3 regions of the Longispora fulva genome follow, and region 2 is predicted to be linked to each of the others. Evidence: riboswitches for the same ligand, from Rfam matches in the RefSeq annotation. Region 2 holds a riboswitch; each other region holds the start of a gene.
The links. Region 2 has a riboswitch for ZMP and ZTP ahead of IW245_RS07975 (cyclodeaminase/cyclohydrolase family protein). Riboswitches for the same ligand answer to the same signal wherever they lie in the genome.
Positions count from the first base shown of each region.

Region 1: it holds a riboswitch for ZMP and ZTP, as region 2 does, so the genes downstream of both, glyA (serine hydroxymethyltransferase) here and IW245_RS07975 (cyclodeaminase/cyclohydrolase family protein) in region 2, are expected to answer to the same signal.
Region 3: it holds a riboswitch for ZMP and ZTP, as region 2 does, so the genes downstream of both, IW245_RS06635 (phosphoribosylaminoimidazolecarboxamide formyltransferase) here and IW245_RS07975 (cyclodeaminase/cyclohydrolase family protein) in region 2, are expected to answer to the same signal.

Region 1 covers NZ_JADOUF010000001.1:5,331,816-5,338,464, forward strand. The annotation lists gene ilvD (dihydroxy-acid dehydratase) at 1-1,282, shown strand, start outside; gene IW245_RS23940 (PaaI family thioesterase) at 1,369-1,776, opposite strand; ZMP/ZTP riboswitch at 1,835-1,920, shown strand; gene glyA (serine hydroxymethyltransferase) at 1,949-3,217, shown strand; gene IW245_RS23950 (EAL domain-containing protein) at 3,303-4,160, opposite strand; gene IW245_RS23955 (hypothetical protein) at 4,236-5,297, shown strand; gene IW245_RS23960 (PH domain-containing protein) at 5,418-5,807, shown strand; gene IW245_RS23965 (PQQ-dependent sugar dehydrogenase) at 5,804-6,649, shown strand, end outside.
Region 2 covers NZ_JADOUF010000001.1:1,817,140-1,823,788, forward strand. The annotation lists gene IW245_RS07950 (sensor histidine kinase) at 1-1,015, opposite strand, end outside; gene IW245_RS07955 (hypothetical protein) at 1,172-1,870, shown strand; gene IW245_RS07960 (hypothetical protein) at 1,867-2,217, shown strand; gene IW245_RS07965 (TetR/AcrR family transcriptional regulator) at 2,352-2,933, shown strand; gene IW245_RS07970 (bifunctional 5,10-methylenetetrahydrofolate dehydrogenase/5,10-methenyltetrahydrofolate cyclohydrolase) at 3,012-3,899, opposite strand; gene IW245_RS07975 (cyclodeaminase/cyclohydrolase family protein) at 3,896-4,471, opposite strand; ZMP/ZTP riboswitch at 4,490-4,575, opposite strand; gene IW245_RS07980 (MarR family winged helix-turn-helix transcriptional regulator) at 4,669-5,112, opposite strand; gene IW245_RS40410 (cupin domain-containing protein) at 5,188-5,559, shown strand; gene IW245_RS07990 (GTP cyclohydrolase II) at 5,777-6,397, shown strand; gene IW245_RS07995 (MarR family winged helix-turn-helix transcriptional regulator) at 6,399-6,649, shown strand, end outside.
Region 3 covers NZ_JADOUF010000001.1:1,521,459-1,528,107, reverse strand. The annotation lists gene IW245_RS06640 (GGDEF domain-containing protein) at 1-1,328, shown strand, start outside; ZMP/ZTP riboswitch at 1,381-1,466, shown strand; gene IW245_RS06635 (phosphoribosylaminoimidazolecarboxamide formyltransferase) at 1,492-2,619, shown strand; gene IW245_RS06630 (carcinine hydrolase/isopenicillin-N N-acyltransferase family protein) at 2,677-3,672, opposite strand; gene IW245_RS06625 (asparaginase) at 3,748-4,725, opposite strand; gene IW245_RS06620 (TetR/AcrR family transcriptional regulator) at 4,895-5,494, opposite strand; partial or broken gene IW245_RS40350 (GNAT family N-acetyltransferase) at 5,544-6,086, shown strand.

The DNA.
Region 1 (6,649 bases), 3.5 Mb from region 2:
CTCGGCGTGCCCGACCTGCGGATCCTGTTCCGGCATGTTCACCGCCAACTCGATGAACTGCCTCACCGAGGCCATCGGCCTGGCCCTGCCCGGCAACGGCTCGGTGTTGGCCACGCACGCGCTGCGCCGGGGGCTGTTCGAGGAGGCCGGCCGGACGGTGGTCCGGATCGCCGACGCGTACTACGCCAACGACGACATGTCCGTGCTGCCCCGGGCCATCGCGTCCCGGGCCGCGTTCGAGAACGCCGTCGCGCTCGACGTGGCGATGGGCGGCTCCACGAACACCGTGCTGCACCTGTTGGCCGCCGCCCGCGAGGCCGAGGTCGACTTCAACGTCGCCGACGTCGACGAGATCTCCCGGCGGGTGCCGTGCCTGGCGAAGGTCGCGCCGAACTCACCGAAGTACCACATGGAGGACGTGCACCGGGCCGGCGGCATCCCCGCGCTGCTCGGCGAGCTGCACCGGGGCGGGGCGCTGCGGACCGACGTGTGGTCGGTGCACTCCCCCTCGCTCGACACCTGGCTGGCGGAGTGGGACATCCGCAGCGGATCCGCGTCGGCAGCGGCACTGGAGCTGTTCCACGCCGCGCCCGGCGGGGTGCGCACCGTCGAGCCGTTCTCCACCGACAACCGGTGGTCCACCCTGGACACCGACGCGGAGAACGGCTGCATCCGGTCCGTGGAGCACGCGTACTCCGCCGACGGCGGGCTGGCCATCCTGTTCGGCAACCTCGCCCCGGACGGGTGCGTGGTCAAGACTGCCGGCGTCCCCGACGACTGCCTGACCTTCACCGGACCCGCCAAGGTGTACGAGTCCCAGGACGACGCCGTCACCGCGATCCTCGGCAACCAGGTGGTGGCCGGGGACGTGGTGGTCATCCGGTACGAGGGGCCCAAGGGCGGGCCGGGTATGCAGGAGATGCTGTACCCGACGTCGTTCCTGAAGGGGCGGGGGCTCGGGCGGGCCTGCGCGCTGATCACGGACGGCCGGTTCTCCGGCGGCACGTCCGGGCTGTCGATCGGGCACGCCTCCCCCGAGGCGGCGGCTGGCGGGCTGATCAGCCTCGTGCGCGAGGGGGACACCATCGTGATCGACATCCCGAACCGGTCGATCCGGTTGGACGTCTCCGACGAGGAGTTGGAGGCGCGGCGGGTGGCCGAGGAGAAGCGGGACAAGCCGTACACGCCGGTGGACCGGGAGCGGCCGGTGTCGGCGGCGCTGCGGGCGTACGCGTCGATGGCGACGTCCGCGTCCGACGGAGCGTACCGGCTGGTGCCGTAGGGCGACTCGTGGCTGACGCCGGATTCGAGTGCCCCTCGGACCGATGCGCGCCGGGTCGGGTGTCGCCGTAACCTTCTGAAGGTTTTTCAGGCAAGGAGGGCGTAGACCGTGGAGACCTCCGCGGCCACGCCCTTCGACGCCGACAGCGTGATGTTCACGAAGGCCAGGCTGCGGCCGGCCTTCGTGACCTCCGCGCGGACCAGGGTGTCCTCGCCGAGCACCGGGCGCTGGAAGGTCGAGGACAGCTGCACCGTCGTCATCGGGAAGAAGCCGCCCCTGGTCGCCGACAGGGCGATCACCGACGCGGTGTCGGCGGCGGCCATCATCGCCTGCCCGGACAGCGCCCCGCCCTCCCGGGCCAGATCGGTCGACCACGGCAGCCGCAGGGTCGCCGAGCCCTCGCCGACCTCCTCGACGACGAGCCCGAGCGCGAGCACCCAGGGGGCGAAGTGGGCGGCCAGAATCGCGTTGCCCTCCGCGGGCGTGAGTCCCATGGCGGCCGAGCATAACGGCTTGATCTCGTGATCGGTGGCCGTCGCAGGTCGACTAACATGTCAGGTACGCGACTGGCGCGGGTTGGGTGGACATAACCACCGGGAAGCGACACTCGCCGAGCACCGTGCGCCTGGGTGCCGGGACAAGCGAAAACATGTCTGGAGACGAGCAGTGCACGAGCCATCGATCTCGCACCTGGCCACCGAGGATCCGCAGATCGCGGGTCTGATCGAGGCCGAGGCGAAGCGCCAGTTCGAGAAGATCCGCATGATCGCCTCGGAGAACTACGTGTCGACCGCCGTGCTCGAGGCGACCGGGACGGTGCTGACGAACAAGTACTCCGAGGGCTACGCCGGCAAGCGGTACTACGAGGGCCAGCAGTTCATCGACCAGATCGAGACGATCGCGATCGAGCGGGCCAAGTCGCTGTTCGGTGTCGACCACGCCAACGTGCAGACCTACTCCGGCTCCCCGGCCAACCTGGCCGTCTACCTGGCGTTCCTGAACCCGGGCGACACCGTCCTCGGCATGGGCCTGCCGGCCGGCGGGCACCTGACCCACGGCTGGCCGGTGTCGGCCACCGGCAAGTGGTTCAACGCCGTGCACTACGGCGTCGAGAAGGAGACCGGCCTCGTCGACCTGAACAAGGTCCGCGAGCTGGCCCTGGAGCACCGGCCGAAGCTGATCATCTGCGGCGGCACGGCGATCCCGCGCACCATCGACTTCCCGGCGTACGCGGCGATCGCGAAGGAGGTCGGCGCCGTCCTGCTGGCCGACATCGCGCACATCGCCGGCCTGATCGCGGGTGGCGCGCACCCGTCCCCGGTCGGGTACGCCGACGTGATCTCCACCACGACGCACAAGACCCTGCGCGGCCCGCGCGGCGCGATGCTGATGTGCAACGCCGAGCACGCCAAGGCCATCGACAAGGCCGTGTTCCCCGGCCTGCAGGGCGGCCCGCACAACCACACGACGGCGGGCATCGCTGTCGCCCTTCGCGAGGCGGCCACCCCGGAATTCAAGGTCTACGCCCACCAGGTCGTCGCCAACGCCCAGGCCCTGGCCGCCGCCCTCGTGGAGCGCGGCTTCGACCTGGTCTCCGGCGGCACCGACAACCACCTGATCCTCGCGGACCTCACCCCGAAGGGCATCGCCGGCAAGCCCGCCGCGCAGGCCCTCGACGCCGCCGGCATCGAGCTGAACTACAACACGGTGCCGTTCGACCCGCGCAAGCCGTTCGACCCGTCCGGCATCCGGCTCGGCACCGCCGGCCTGACCACCCGGGGCCTCACCCCGGAGCAGATGCCGCAGGTCGCGGCGTGGATGGACGAGGCGATCGGCGCGGCCCTCAAGGAGGACACCGCGGAGCTCGACCGGATCGCCGGCGAGGTGTCCGACCTGCTGAAGGCCTACCCGATGCCGGGCTACGCCTCGGAGTAGTCCCTGATCCACGACGATGCCCCGGCTCTGTGCCGGGGCATCGTTTCTTTTTCCGGTTACGGCGGGAAGTCCCCCGCCCGCCGGTTCACCCCGCCCGTCGGCTGGGCGGCGCGTAGCTGAGCAGCGGTTCGACGTGCTCCGCCGGGGCGGCGCGCCCCAGCGCCTCCCCCTGCCCGTACCGGCAGCCCGCCGCCTTCGCCGCCGTCAACGCCTCCGCCGTGCCGATCCCCTCCGCCACCACCTCGTAGCCGAGTCGGCGGCCCAGGGTCACCACCACGGCCGTCGCCGCCCCCGAGCCCTTCACCAGGTCCACCGACAGCCGGCGCAACTGGCGCATCGTCGACGGCCCGAGGTCGGTGCCACCGAGCGCCACCCGCACGCCCAGCGCGCGCAGCCCGGCCAGCTGGCTGGTCACCCGGCGCGAGTCGCCCGGCCCCGTGACCTCAACGACCAGGCGGGCCGCCGGCACCCGGTGGGTGGTCAGGGCCGCGGCGACGCCGGCGACGTACAGGACGGATTCCAGCTCGGCGGGCTCGGCATGGACCGAGATCCACAGGTCGCGGCCGTCGGCGAGCCAGCTGGCGAGCTGGCGGCACGACCGGTCGAGCACCCACGCACCGAGCAGTGGGGTGAGACCGGCTTCTGCGGCCATCCGGAGCAGCTCGGCGGGACCGACCCAGCCGAGCCCCGGATGGTGCCAGCGGGGCAACACCTCCACCCCGGCGGTCCGGCCATCGGTGAGGTCGACGATCGGCTGGTACCTCAGGTCCAGCGCGCCCTTCTCCAACGCCGCCCGCAGATCGGGGCGGCGCCTGGCCGGCAGCCGACGGGGCCGGCGTTTGTACAGCCACGCGCCGCCCGCGACCAGGGCTGCGAGCAGGCGCAGCCAGAGCGCGTCGGCGACGACGGCCACGGCGAGCGCGAAAGTGATCAGAATCGTCATCCGCCCACCTCCCTCGCCCCCTGTCTAACGAGGAGAGAGGTGCCCAGTTACCCGTGGGCCACCGACCAGGCGCGGTTGACCGCCATCCTGACGGACGACGTCTTCATGTCGCCCGTCGAATACGCGCGCCAACGCTCCATTCACCCCTGCGGTAGTGCCCTGATCGAGTCCGGCCGCCCCGTGGATAGTGCCGCACATCGATATGCTGCCCGCATGGGAAACAACAGCGGCGGACCGTTTCGTCCCTCTTCCCCGACACCCAGACCACCCATCAAGGCGCGGTTACTGACCGCCCGGAAGGTGCTGCTGGGCGCGGTGCTCGCCGGGGTGCTCACCACGGTCACCGGCCTGACGACCGGAGGCATCCAGTGGGCGTGGAACCGGCTCACTGCCGACTCCAGCCCGCTGGACATCGCCCGGCTGCCTCCGCTGCCGGAGGCCACCGACCACGGGCAAGGTACAGCGACCGCCTTTCCCGGAGGTGCGGTGGCGATCGGCAACGCGCAGTTCAACGCACAGGCGTACACCGGATCCGGCTCGTGCACGCTGCGCGGGACCCTGCCACGCCCGGTCGGTCAGGTGCGACCACCGCGAATAGTCGACGGGCGGCCGGACATCGACGGCTGGAGCAGGGACAACAACGTCGGCGACATGGACAGCACCAGGTACTCCTTCGTGGTCTCAGCGAAACCGGGAAAGTCCGTGACCCTGACCAGAGCACACACGCTGTTCGTGGCGCGCCCCCAACGGCCCAAGGACGGGACAGTGGTCAGCCTGCACATCGGCACGGGCTGCGGTGCCGGTGGCAACTTCCGGTACTTCTCGACCAACCTCGACGATCCCCTCGGCAACTGGACTCCGAGCACGGGGGAGACGACCAACTTTCCGTACATCGTCAAGGACGGAGAGCCGGAGATCTTCGTACTCACAGCCAGCGTGGTCGACTGTGACTGCATCTGGCGCATCCAATTGGACTGGGCGTCAGCCGCGGAGACCGGGCATACCATCATCGACAACTCGGCCGGCCACAACTTCCACACAATCGGCTCAGGCGGCTACTCCCAGGCCGAATGGTGGCTCGACTACAAGACCAAACATTGGGTCGTGGACCGGCCGAAATCCCCACCCTGGGCTTAGCAGGGCCTCTCCGTAGTCGCCGGTGGAGACCGGGGCAGGGACCTCCGTAACCCCGCATGGGGTTGATCTTGGATTGTGGTGCCCGCTGAGGTCGCGGAGGGCTGTGGGACGATCGGGGGCGTGGGTCGACGTAGAGATGTAGTCAGATTTCGGTACAGCGGGGCGATCCTGATCGCGGTCGCGTTCGCGCTGTTCGGGGCCCTGCCGTTGGCGCTGAGCAAGTGGTGGCTTGCCCCCGTGCTGCTCGTGCCGGCCGCGATCGGGCTGTGGGCCGTGCGGGCCGGGGTCGACGCCGCTCCGGAGGGGCTGACGGTGCGCAGCGCCGTGGGCAGTCGGCGGCTCGGCTGGGCCGAGATCGACGGGTTCGAGGCGGTCGGCCGGAAGGTAACGGCGCTGCTGCCGTCCGGGGCGGCCGTGCCGTTGCCGGCGGTCCGGCCGACGGACGTGCCCCGCCTGGTGGCCGCCGGCGGACGCCCTCTGGGCGGGGATGCGGATACCCTGGGCTCGTGAAGCCCCCCGCGTTGGCCCGTCGGGCCCTGGTCGCACTCACCGCAGCGAGTCTGCTCGCCGGCTGCTCGTTCGGTCCGCCGTCGGCGAAGGACTCGGGCACGCCGCCGAGGTTCCCCACCCCGTCGGCCTCGCCCTCCTCGGGTGACGACGACGAGGTGTCCTCGAACGTCATCGCGCGGAACCTGAGCGTGCCGTGGGGGGTGGCGTTCCTGCCCGACGGCGGGGCGCTGGTCACGGAGCGTGACAGCCGCCGCCTGCTCAAGATCGGCCCTGAGTCGACGGCCAGCGGCCTGAAGGTGCAGCCGCTGACCACGATCGAGGAGGCCGTCTCCAGCGGGGAGGGCGGCCTGATGGGCGTGGCGGTGTCGCCGGCGTACGCCCAGGACCAGACCATTTTCCTGTACTACACGACGAAGACCGACAACCGCGTCGCCACGATGAAGCTCGGCGAGCACCCGGAGGCCATCGTCACCGGCATCCCGGTGTCGGGGATCCACAACGGCGGCCGGCTCGGGTTCGGCCCCGACGGGTTCCTCTACGTGAGCACCGGGGACGCCAGTACGACCGGCAACGCCCAGGACCTCGCCAGCCTCGGCGGCAAGATCCTCCGGATGACGGCCGAGGGCAAGCCTGCCCCGGGCAACCCGTTCCCGGACAGCCTCGTGTGGAGCTACGGGCACCGCAACGTGCAGGGCTTCGACTGGGACGCCGACAAGCGGATGTACGCGATCGAGTTCGGGCAGGACACCTTCGACGAGCTCAACCTCATCGAGCCGGGGAAGAACTACGGCTGGCCGGTGGTCGAGGGGCCGGGGACCGACCCGAAGTACACCAATCCGCTG
Region 2 (6,649 bases):
CGGCCCGGACCGGGTCGGACCGTGAGCCGTACAGCAGCCGGTCCACGCCGCGTTGCAGCCGGACCCGGGCCGGGTTGAACGCGAGCGCGATGACGAGGGTGGCCACGACCGGCGCCCCGCTGCCGCGCAGCAGCGCGTCGAAGGCCGCCAACAGTCCGGTGTAGGCGGCGATCACGGAGGCGGTGAGCAGCAGGTAGCCGACGGTGCGGGACAGGACGAGGCGGATGTCGAGCAGCTGGTGGCGCAGGATCGCGATGGTGATCGCCACCGGGACGAGCGGGACGGCCAACAGCAGCAGGATCGGGCCGCCGCCCACGAGCCAGCGCGGCAGGTTCAGCCCGACGGCGACGGTGACGGCGAGGACCAGCCACAGCAGTTGGCGGCGCAGCTGTTCGTCGCCGCGCCGGTAGCGGACGACGAGGCCGGCGAGCGCGGCGAGCAGGGAGAACAGCGGGGCCAGGTTGCCCACGAACGCCAGCGGGCCGGGGAGGGCCAGCGCCAGGTACGAGTGGATCCCCCGCACCGGCTCGGACTCCGTGGACATGGCCAGCGCGAACAGGGCTCCGAAGAGCACGGTCAGCCCCAGCGTCCACCGCCAGCGTGGCGACACCGGCCGGCCGGTCGGGAACAGGTGCAGCGCCAGGGGCCAGAACATGCAGATGCCCCAGGGCCAGGCGAGGTAGAAGACGCTCAGCAGGGTGCGCAGTACCGGATCGGGCCAGTGGTGGGTGGCGCCGTACAGCCCGACCTGGCCGGCTGCCGCGGTGGTCAGCGGGGCCAGGCCGGTGGCGAGCAGGAGCCAGCCGACCGGGTTGCGGGGCCGCTGGGTGGCGAGGATGCCGCCGCACACCGCGAAGCCGACGCCGATCGCGGTGTTGGTGACCACGTACGAGTCGATCAGGTCACCGGCCGCCACCCGCTGACCGAGGGCCACGACGGACACGGTGAGCACCTCGACGGCCGCGACCGCGCACAGCGCCCACGCCAGGGTCCGTTGCCATCTCGGTGCGCTCACCACCCCATCCTGGGCCATGGATCCCGGATGCGGAGGGGGGCTGGCCCCTAATCGTGCCGGGCATCTTCCCGACCGCGGCGGGACGCCGGCCTCAACCGGTCGGGGGCGGGTGGGCTGGAACGTGGACGGTGTTCCCGTTCCCGAAAGGAGTGTCCGATGACCACCCCACGCGACACCCGCACCGTCCGACGGGTCGGTGCCGCTGTGCTCCTGCCGCTCGGACCGCTGTCGATCGCCGTGCTGCGCGGCGTCCTGCCGTACTTCGGCACCGGCGACGACCAGGAGACCATCACCGCCACGGCGGCGCACCTGGGCCGGCAGGACGCCGTGCTGTGGCTCAGCGTGCTCGCCCTGGTCACGCTCATCCCGTCCGTGCTGGCCGCCGGACGGCTCGCCCAGCGGCGCGCCCCGGCGCTCACCCTCGCCGGCCTGGTACTGCTGGTGCCGGCTTTCGCGGCGCTGCCGTTCTTCGCCGTCGACCCGACCGTGCGGGTACTGGCCAGCGGCACCGTCGATCCGCGCACCGCCGCGACCCTGCTGACCGAACTCAGTGGACTGGCGCCGGTGGCCGTCGCCGGGGTGATCTTCGTGGCCGGTCACGTGGTCGGCATGGTGCTGCTCGGTGCGGCCCTGTGGCGGTCCGGCGCGGTACCGGCCTGGGCGGCCGTCGCCGTCCTCGTGTCCCAACCACTGCACGCCGTGTGCACCGCCGCCGGGTTCCAGCTGCTCGACGCCTGCGCGTGGGGGCTGACGGCGCTCGGGTTCGCCGTGGCGGCCTGGCGCGTGCTGCGCACCCCGGATGACGCCTGGGACCTGGGTCCCACCGTTGCCGTACCCGTCAGGAGGACGTCATGAGAATGTTGCGTACTGGTCTGGTCATCGCCGCTCTGCTGGGTTTGGCCGACATCGGCTCGGCCTTCGCCGGCGGGGAGCAGGGCCCGCCCACCGCGGTCGTCGTCGCCGACGTGATCCTGGGCCTTGTCACCGTCGTGGCCGTCGGCCTCGGGTGGCGGGGCCGCCGGGTCGCCGTCGGCACGGTCGTCGGCGCGCGGGTGCTGTCGGCGCTGAGCGCGGTGCCGGCGTTCTTCGTGGCCGACGTGCCCACGGAGCTCAGGGTCGTCGTCGCCGTGATCCTCGCGTTGACTGTCGCGGCGGTGGGACTGCTGCTCGCAGCGCCCCGCGTCGCCGGGGAGCGCCGGTAGACGGGGCCGGTCGGCCCGCCGCGCCTGAGGGGGCGGAGTCGGCATCGGGTGAGTTCTGAGCGGGGCGCGGACCACATGGTCCGCGCCCCTTCGGACAATCTGCGCTCGGATGGCTAGCAATGCTAGGGTGAGGTGTGTCCATCCACGCGCGCCGTGAGCGCGAACGCACCCAGCGCCACGAGCTGATCGTCACCGCCGCCCGGGAACTGGCCGAGGCCGAGGGCTGGGAGGCGGTGACGACCCGCAGGCTCGCCGACCGGATCGAGTACAGCCAGCCGGTGCTCTACAGCCACTTCTCCGGCAAGGACGCGATCGTCGCCGCGGTCGCGGTGCGCGGCTTCGCCGAGCTGGCCGGGGCACTGGCCGCCGCGCGCGGTGCGGGGGAAGCCGGGGAGCCCGGGGCGGCGCTGGCCGCCGTCGCCCGGGCCTACGTCGACTTCGCGCACGCCAATCCGGCGCTCTACGACGCGATGTTCAGCCTGGCCACGGACCTGCCGTTCGGCGGGCCCGACGCGCCCGAGGCGCTGCGGGAGGCGTTCGGCCAGCTGCTGGGCGTGTTCGTCCCGCTCGCCGGGGATCGCGACGCCGAGACGTTCACCGAGGTGGGCTGGAGCGCGCTGCACGGCCTGGTGACGCTGACCCGGGGCGGCAGGCTCCGCCCGGACCTGGCCGAGCGCCGCCTCACGATCCTGGTGGACCAGCTCTCACGACCCTGAAAACCAGGAATATTCTCCGGTTACGGCGACACCTGATCCGGTTTCCAGCGGCCCGACACCTCGCGGGACCCGGCGACGTCACGCCCGGGCCGCGTCCAGGGTGTGCCGCAGCAGCAGGGCGGTGGTCACGGGACCCACCCCGCCGGGTACCGGACTCAGCGCCCCCGCCACCGCGGCCACCGACCCGGCGTCGACGTCCCCGACCAGTCCCCCGTCGGCCGTCGGATGGGTGCCCACGTCGATGACCACCGCGCCCGGGGCGACGTGGTCGGCGGTGACGAGGCCGGCCCGGCCGACCGCGACGACCAGGATGTCGGCGCGCCGGGTGACGGCCGGCAGGTTCACGGTCCGCGAATGGCAGACGGTGACCGTGGCGTCGCGGTCCAGCAGCAGGTGCGCGAGGGGTTTGCCGACCACCGTGGACCGGCCGACGACCACGACCTCCTTCCCCGCGAGGGCGATCCCGTGGTGGTCGAGAAGCGCGACGACGGCCTCTGCGGTCGCCGGTGCGTACGCCGGCAGGCCGGTGGCCAGCCGACCGAGGCTGACCGGGTTCGCGCCGTCGACGTCGCGGGCCGGTTCGATGGCCAGGGCCACCTCGCGGGCGGACACCCCGGCCGGCAGCGGCGTCTGCAGGATCACCCCGTGGGTGCCGGGGTCGGTGCCCAGCGCCACCAGGGTCGCCGTGATGGTCGCGGCGTCGGCGTGCGGGCCCAGGTCGACGACCTCGCAGGTGATGCCGACCTTGCCGGCGGCGCGGGCCAGGGAGCGCACGTACCAGGCGCTGGCCTCGTCGGCGGTGGCGGTGACGATCGCGAGCTTCGGGGCCGGCCCCTGGGCGACCATGGCCGCGACCTCGGCCCGGATCGACGCGGCGAGATCCTTGCCCGACAGGGGCGACGCGACGCCGTCACCGGGCAGGCGTGCGCCACCGGAGGTGAGGTCCGCTGCCGCGTGCCCGGTCATGCCGCGATCCGTGCGCGGACGGCGGTCGTGACGGCCTCGGCGCGGGCGATCAGGTCGTCGACCCCGTCGAGGGCGGCCAGAAGTTCCCGGCGCGCGTCGGGGTCGACGACGCCGGCGAGGTTGACCTCCACGTTGACCCGAGAGGTGGTCGCGGCGGCGCGGGCGGCCTCGGCGGCTGCGGCGATGTCGGTGACGACGTTGCGGTTGCCGACCGGGAGCAGGTCCTCGGCGAGGGCCACGAGCCGGGCGGCGACACCCAGTACGGCGGCCGGCGGCCGGGCCGCAGCGACCAGGGCCGCGGCGAGGACCTCGCGGGGTCCCCGGTACGCGGCGGCCACGGCGGCGAACGCCTCGGCGTCCTCGGCGACGAGGGCCACGGCGCGGGCGCGCAGCCCTTCGGCCTCGGCGAGCACGGCCCCGATCAGCGGGGCGTGTTCGGTGTACTTCGGGCCGTCGCTGTAGCGGGCGACCATCGCGAGCAGGGCCGCGCCCTGGGCGGCGTGCAGCGCCGCGGACGCGCCGCCGCCGGGTGCCGGACTGCGGCTGGCCAGTTGGTCGAGAAATGTCTGCACACGAACCTCCGTCGTCGACGAAGGTGCCCAGGCGGTCGACACCGTGCGTTGTGTGGCTGCCGCTCCCCGGTGGTGATCCACCCTCGCCAGTCGCGACTGCCTCCGAATCTACCAGGCGCGCGGAATCGGCCCGGATCGCGCGGGCGAGCCGGCGAGCGCGGCCGTGGACGGCGTCGGAGCGCCGCGGCGCGCGGCGGCTACCAGGTGGGGCGCAGCCGGCCGGGGGCGGCGACCCGGGCCAGGTCGGCGACCATGGCCGCGACCCGGTGCTCGCCGATCACCGCGGCCCACCGGGCCGCGGCCTCCTCGGCGGCGGCGTCGGCGGCCCGGGTGCAGGCCCAGCCGCGTTCGGTGAGGGTGACCAGGCGGGCGCGGGCGTCGCGCGGGTGGGGCTGGCTGGTGACGTACCCCTTGCGGGTGAGTTCCTCCACGAGCTGGCTGGCGGCCTGTTTCGTCACGCCCAGGTGTTCGGCGACCTGCCCGACGGTGGCTCCGGCCGGGGCGAGCCGGACGAACGCGAAGCCGTGCGCGGGGCGCACGTCGTCGAAGCCGCGGGCGACCACGCCCGAGTGGATGGCCTCGCTGAGGGTGTTCGCGGCGGCGAGCACGAGGTAGGCCAGCGCCCGGTGGTCGGTACTCATGAAAGCAGTTTGACATCCCGGACAAGATCCTTGACCATTTTAGTCAAGCCACTTGTCTAGTTCCGAGGAGTCACCGTGCCCGTCATCCACCCCTCCGACGCCGTCGTCTACGAGATCCACGGCAGCACCTTCACCTCCTACGCCGCCCCGCGCAGCGGCAGCGCCGAGCTGTGCGCGTGGCGGGTCGACGTCCCGGCCGGCGTGACCGGCGTCGCGCACCGGGTCACCCGCGAGGAGATCCTGCACATCACGGCCGGATCGGCCACCGTCACCCTCGACGACGAGAAGCAGGACGTGACCGTCGGTGACGTGATCATCGTGCCGGCCGGCAGCCTGTTCGGGATCGACACCGGGGCCGAGGCGCTGTCCGCGTGGGTGAACACCAGCGTGGGTCTGCGCGCCGCCCTGGCGGACGGTTCGTGGCTCACGCCGCCGTGGACGGTCTGACACTGTGGTCGGGTCCCGCGGTCGGCTCCGGCCGACCCGCGGGACCCGACTGCGTTCTGCGACGCCGCAGCGACCGACCGCCCTGGTCGCGGGCGTATTCCCGCCGCGTGCGGTGGGACACGTCAAATTCCGCGAGGTTGCTCACATTGATCGTTAAGGAACCCGGCCGTATCGTCGACAGGGAAACTTGAACGCTCAAGCACCGTGGAGGACAACGATGATTGCTCCGGCCGGAATACGGACCAGGGTCCCGGTGCCGCTGCGTTTCGGCGACGGTTTCACCACCCCCGCCGAGATCGTGACCTTCACCGGGCTCGCTGACGGTAAGGAGCACCTGGCCATCGGCCTGGGCGATGTCACCGGCGTGGACGTGCCGCTCGTGCGGGTGCACTCGGAGTGCATGACCGGCGACGTGTTCGGCTCGGCCCGCTGCGACTGCGGTCCCCAGTTGCGCGAGGCCGTCGAACGCATCGCCGAGCACGGCGGCTGGCTGCTGTACCTGCGCCAGGAGGGCCGCGGCATCGGGCTGTACGCGAAGCTGGACGCCTACGCCCTGCAGGACACCGGCCTGGACACCTACGCGGCCAACCGCGCCCTCGGGCACGCCGACGACGAGCGCGACTACACCGCCGCCGCCCAGATGCTCGCCGCGCTGGGCGCCCCCCGGGTGGACCTGCTGACGAACAACCCGGACAAGGCCGCGCAGCTGCGCGACCTGGGCGTGGACGTGCGCGTCCTGGCCCGCACCGGGGTGCACGCCACCGAGGCGAACCTGCGCTACCTGCACGCGAAGGTCGAACGGACGGGTCACACCATCGACCTGACGCCCGCCGCCTGACATGCCGAACAGCACGCTCTCCGAGCCCCGCTGGCTGACCGAACCCGAGCGGCGCGCGTGGCTGGCCTTCCTGGTCACCACGCGCCGCCTCGACGAGGCGCTCGACCGCCAGCTCCAGCGGGACTCGGGGATGCCGCACACGTACTACATGATCCTGGCGATGCTGTCGGAGACCGAGGGCTGGTCGCTGCGGATGAGTGACCTGGCGGAGCGGACGAACTCCTCGCAGAGCCGGCTGTCGCACGCCGTGGC
Region 3 (6,649 bases), 300 kb from region 2:
TGATCAACGTCGGCGACCTCTCCGGGTACACGCCCGTGCTGGACCGCGCGTTCGCCCTGCTCGCCGAAGTGGACGACGCCACGGTCGCCGGGGAACTGCACGCCATCGCCGGCTCCGTCGCCTGCCTGCACGGCGCCATGGAGCGGTGCGTCCGGCACTTCGAGTACAGCCGGCGCCACCTCGACTCCGCGCCGTCCTGGGTCGGCGCGGCCGACGCCTGGTACGACCTCGCCCTCGGCTGCTCGCAGGCCGGGCTGCACGCCCAGGCACTCGACGCCGTGGAGCGCGCCAACGCGCTGTACACGGAACTGGGCCTCAGCGACGAGGAGACCGGCGCGCAGATCAGGGTCCGCCACGCCGTCGCCGTCGACCACCGGGGCGACACGGCCACCGCCGTCCGGCTGCTCCGCAAGGTCGTCGACGACTTCGGGCGGGGCGTCGCGCCGGCGTGGTCGGTGGACCGCGCGCACATCGCGTACGCCGCCGCCCGGCTGTCCGCGCTCGGCGTCCCCAGCGTCCCCGACCTCAGCGGGCTGCTCGACGGCGTCGGACACGACGCGGACGAACGGACGATCCGGGCGCTGACCCCGGTGTGCGCCGAGCTGGCGGCCGGGGACGGCGACGCCGCGCTCGCCCTGCTGGAGGCCGGACCGGTGCACCCCGCCACGTTCGGGGTCGCCGAGGCCCACCGGCTGTCGGCCCTCGCGCACTCCCTCGCCGGCCGGCTGCCCCTGGCGATCGCCGCCGAACGCGCGGCCAGCAGGGCGGTGCACCTGGCGCTCGACCCGCTGTCGGCACTGTTCGTGGACGGGGTGGCCGCCCGGATCGACCACGAGAACCTGCGCCGGGTCGCCGACCGGTACGCCGACGCGGCCCTCACCGACCCGTTGACCGGGCTGCCCAACCGGCGGCGGCTGCACGAGTACGCCGCCGGACTGCTCGCCGCCGGCACCCCCGCCACGGTCGGGGTGGCCGACCTCAACGGCTTCAAGGCCGTCAACGACCGCTACGGCCACCTCGCCGGCGACCTCGTCCTGCAGCGCCTGGCCGGGGTGCTGACCCGCGCGGTCGGCCAGGGCTTCGCGGCCCGGTACGGCGGCGACGAGTTCGTCCTGGTCCTGCCGCACGTCGACCTGCCGGGCGCGCGGGCCACCGGCAGCCGGATCCACGAGGCCGTCGCCGCCGAGGACTGGAACTCTCTGGTCCCCGACAGCGCGCTGAACCTCGCGATCGGCTGGTCGCACCTCACCGACAGCGGGCTGACGTGCGCGATCGACCGGGCGGACCGGGCGATGTACCAGATGAAGGCGCGGGCCCGGCCCGCCTGAGCGCTTCCGCGCCGGTCAGGGCATTGCCACGCGGGCGGCGGGCGGTAGCATCGGCACTGGTCGCGACTGGCGAAGGTGGACCACCACCGGGGAGCGGCCAGCCTTCCCGCGTGAGCGTCGACCGCCTGGGCGCCTCCGTCAGTCCCGACTGAGGAGTCCCCACATGGACCTGCGCTACGGCACCAATCCGCACCAGGCCGCGACCGTCACCCCGGTGCAGCCCGGCCGGTGGCCGGTCCGGGTGCTCAACGGCACCCCGTCCGCCATCAACCTGCTCGACGCGCTCAACGGCTGGCAGCTGGTCAGCGAGGCGGCCCGGACCCTGGGCCGACCGGCCGCGGCGTCCTTCAAACACGTCTCACCCGCCGGCGCCGCCATGGCGGGCCCGGTCGACGAGGTCACGTCCGGGCTGTACGGCCTGGACCGGGTCGGCGCGGTCACCAGCGCGTACGTGCGGGCCCGCGACGCCGACCCGAAGTCCTCGTACGGCGACCTGGCCGCCGTCTCGCACCCGGTCGACACCGAACTCGCCGACCTGCTGTCCCGCGTCGTGTGTGACGGGGTGATCGCCCCGGGCTACGAGCCCGGCACCGTCGCGACCCTCGCCGGGAAGAAGAACGGCCGCTTCCTGGTCCTGCAGGCCGACCCGGCGTTCACGGCACCGGTGCTGGAGTCGCGGGAGGTGTTCGGCCTGCGGTTCACCGAGGAACGCGACAGCGTCCCCCTCACCACCGCGCTGGACCTCTCCTCCTCCGCCGCCGGGGACCTGCTGCTGGGCCTGATCGTCCTGCGGTACACCCAGTCCAACTCCGTGTGCTATCTGCGCGACGGGGCGACCCTCGGCATCGGGGCCGGGCAGCAGTCCCGGGTGGACTGCACCCGGCTGGCGGGCGCGAAGGCCGACACGTGGTGGCTGCGCCGCCATCCGGCGGTCCGGGGCCTGGACTTCCGGCCGGGCGTCCGCCGACAGGACAGGATCAACTGGCAGATCCGTTACCTGGAGGGCGGCCTGACCCCGGACGAGGACGCGCGACTGGCAGCGGCGCTGGCCACGCCGGCGCCGGAGTTCGCGGCCGGGGACCGCCGGGCGTGGCTGGCGGCGCGGCGCGGCGTCGCGTTCGTCTCCGACGGGGCGCTGCCGTTCCGGGACAACGTCGACCACGCCCACCGGCACGGCGTGGACCACATCGCCGAGCCGGGCGGGTCGGCCCGCTCGGCGGAGGTCGAGGACGCCTGCCGCGAACACGGCATCACGCTCACCCGCACCGGCATCCGCCTCTTCCACCACTAGATCCTCCCGGTACGGCGCCGGGCCCCGCCGGGTACCGGGCCCGCGGTCCGTGGCGGTTCACAGCCGGAAGGAGTGCACAGTCTCCCACCGCGCGGCGGTCGACACCCGCACGTCGTGGCTGTCGAGCTGGTAGGTCACCGACCACCGGGTGTGCGGCTGGGCGACGGACCGCAACAGTCCCATCGCGGCGTCGGGGGTCAGCACTCCCCCGGCCCGGTCGAGGCCGGCCCGCAGCGTCGCGTACCGCCGGTCGTTCTGGCGGGACGCGACGTCCGAGCCCGCCAGCCGGAAGTTCGTGAGCGCCTGCCACGGTGGACCGCCCCGCGACACCTCGGTGCGGCCGTCCACGAACTCCACCACCGCCGAGGCCCCCGTCGCGTCGGCGAACAGGTAGTGCAACGCCGGTCCGCCGGAGAAGTCGATGTCGTACCCGCCGAGCAGCTCCACAGCCTGCGCCACGGTCGCCGCGTGGTCCAGGATCAGCCGCAGGACCCGCACGCCCCCGACCGTGGGCCGGCCAGCCTCCCGTCCGGCGCGACCGGAGTCGTCGGCGGCCAGGCCGACCGCCAGGCCGCGCTCGTTCATGCCGTCGAACGGCAGCAGCGGGGCGTTGAGCAGCTCCCCATGGGTCTTCGGCGCCCGGACCAGGTCATCGCCGCGCCCCACCCCGAGGTAGGACAGGTCCACGATCGACACCGCGGCGTACCCGTCCGGCGGGGCGGTGTGCAGGACCATCGCCGCGTTCGGCTCCCAGTCGAAGTTGCGGCCGAACAACGGTGCCGCACCACCGGAGGCGACGAACAGGGAGCAGCCGAACGGGCTCGCCGCCGCGACCGTTGGGACGCCGGTGAGCGCGTCGTAGTCGCCGACGTAGGTCATCTCGTACAGCGGCAGGTCGTCGACCCGGCGCAGGCTGGCCAGCGTGGCGTCGACCTCCGACGGGGTCTGCCGGGACGCCGACGACGTGCTCCGCCCGGGCGCGGCGTGTTCCGCGGGTGCCGCCGCGCATCCGCCGAGGACCAGCACCAGGAGACCCGCCAGCACGATGCGCACGCCTTCGACGGTAACCCGGAAACGCGCGAACGGGTCCCTGGTGGCATGGAGGCCGGCCTCGGCCCTAGCCGCGCGTCACCCCCGCTCGGCGAACACCTGACGGATCTCGGCGACCCCCGCTCCGGCCGCGACGAGGGTCCGCAGCAGCACCCGTGCCTGGTGCGGATGCAGGAAACCGCCGTTGATCAGCCCCCGGCGAAGGAGATCCGTCTCCGAGCCGACCGACGTGTAGGTGTTCGACAGCACCGAACCGGCCCCGGTGCGCGAGGTGAGGACCACCGGGACGCGCCGCGCGAGTTCCCCCAGGTGCGCCGCGAGGGCGGACGGGACGTGTCCCGCGCCGTAGCCCGCGACGACGAGTCCGTGGTGGGTGTCGGCGTACGCCGGAAGGCTGTCCCCGTCGTCGAACGTGACCGTGTGCAGCGCGACGCGGACGTCGGGCAGCGCGTGCGGATCCGGGCGGCGCAGGGGCGGGTGCCGGGGTGGGCGGGTCAGGACGCGGACCTGGCGTTCGACCACGTGCCCGAGTGGGCCGGCGTTCGGGGAGGCGAAGGTCGCGGTACTCGTGCTGTGCGTCTTGCGCGCCCACCTGGCGGCGTGGATCTCGTCGGCGAACACCACGAGAGCGCCCAGGTCACGCGCCCGGGGATCCGCGGCGACGGCGACGGCGGCCAGCAGGTTGGCTGGGCCGTCCGGGCCGGCGAGGGTCGGGTTGCGCATCGCGCCCGTGAACACGAGCGGTTGGGGAAGGGCCCACACCAGGTCGGCGAGGAACGCCGTCTCCTCCATCGTGTCGGTGCCCTGGGTGACGACCACGCCGCTGGCGCCCCCGGCCACCGCGTCCGTGGCCCGGTCGACGAGGTCGAGGATATGGGCGAAGGTCAGGTTGGCGCTCGGCACCGCCTCGATGTCGTGCACGTCGAGGCCCACGCCCAGCTCGGCCAGCCCCGGCACGCCGGTGGCCAGCGCCGCGGCGTTCAGCCGGGTGACGACCTCACCGGCGGCGCCGGCCATCGAGATCGTGCCGCCGAGGGCGAAGAACGCCACACTCATTCCCGGGACCTCCGTGGTGACGCTCCGACTGTCGCGGCGGCCATGCTACCTGGGCCACCCCGCGCCACCGGCCACACCGGAACCGGACGACCCCTGCGCGCCGGAGGCGGCCACCGGCGCCCCGGCGGAAGCGGACCGACGTCCGGCCGCGAAACGCCTCCACCCGAGGTCAGCACGGGGTCGTGAGCGCAGCCAGGTAGCGGTCCAGGAGTCGGATCTGCCGCTCCGGCGGGAAAGCCTCCGCCCCGAGCAGCGCCTGCACGATGAGCCCGAGCACGAACGACTGGATCGCGGCGGCGAGGTCGTCCGGATCCCCCGACGGCAACTCCCCGAGGCCCTGCGCCGCCGCCACGTGCCGGCGGATCCGCTCGCGCGAGCGCCCGTACCGGTCGGCGTGCCCGGCCGCGAGGTCCGGGTCGGCCAGCGCGGCGTCCCAGGAGCTGACCCAGATCCGGTTGTCGGCCGCGGCCTCCGGCGTCAGCGGGAGGATGTCCAGAAGCGCGGCGCGCAGGGCGGCCAGCCCTTCGGCCGCCGGGGCCGCCACGCGCCTCGGCCGGGTCGCCCGGCGCTCGTCGAGCAGGGTCAGCGCGTGGGCGAGCAGGTCCTGTTTGTTGGGGAAGTAGTGCGTGAGCAGGCCGGTCGTCGCGCCCATCTCGGTGGCGACCGCCCGCAGGGTCAGGCCGCCGAACCCGCGCGCGGCCAGCACCCGCCACACGGCCCCGGACACGTCGCGGCGGCGGGCCTCGTGATCTCCCTTGTGGCGTGGCATATCGCCAGGATACATTCGCGCAACAGTCGTTATGTAAATGGAGGGCCCAATGTTCACCACCCCGCTGCGCGCCGACGCCGAACTGCGCGCGCTCGAGCCGCGGCACGCCGAGGAGTTCCTGGCCCACATCGACCGCGCCCGCACCCACATCGCACCGTGGGTCGGCCCGGGCTTCGTCGCCGCCGATCTCCCCGCCGCCCGGGCGGTGCTCCAGCGCTACGCCGACGAGGCGGCGGCGGACCGACGGCGCATCTACGGCATCTGGCTCGACGGCACCCTCGTCGGCGGCACCATGTTCGTCAGCTTCGACGCCGCCCTCGGGGTGTGCGAGATCGGCTGCTGGCTCGAACCGGCCGCGGAGGGACGGGGGCTCATCATCCAGGTGGTGCGCATGATGATCGACTGGGCGTTCCGGGTACGGGGCCTGACCCGCGCCGAGTGGCGCACCCTTCCCGACAACGCGCGCAGCGTCAGGGTCGCCCAGCGGCTGGGCATGAGCCTGGACGGCACCCTGCGGCAATACTTCACGGGTGCCGACGGGCTCCGGCACGACAAGCAGGTCTGGTCGATCCTCGCCGACGAGTGGCCCGCGACCGCCGTCCACGGGGAGGCCGACGTCAAGGCCGAGCTCGACCAGCTGACGCGCGCCTTCCTCGGCGCGTTCACCAACACCGGCGGCACCCGGCCGAATGTCGACGTCATCCGCGAGGTGTTCCTCCCGCAGGGCCGGATCATCAGCAACGTGGGAGCCACACCCGTGGTGTACGACCTCGACGCGTTCATCGCGCCCCGGGAGAAGATCCTCACCGACGGCACATTGACGGAGTTCTCCGAATGGGAGGTCTCCGAGCGGACCGAGATCTTCGGGTCGGTGGCGCACCGGTTCAGCCACTACCGTAAGTCCGGATTCCTCGACGGCGCGTGGTTCGAGGGCTCCGGCCACAAGACCACCCAGTTCGTCCGGACGGCCGCCGGTTGGAGGATGAGTTCGTTGGCGTGGGACGACGTGTAGGCGCTCGGGAGGATTCCCCGATGCCGTGGGTGGCGGGTGGCTCGTACCGTGTTCCGCCCCGGCCCCGAGTGCCGGGGCGGCCGGTCGGAGCGTCCGCCCCGGACCGGCGCCCCGGGTCGCCACCCTCGATCGCGGGGCCGGGG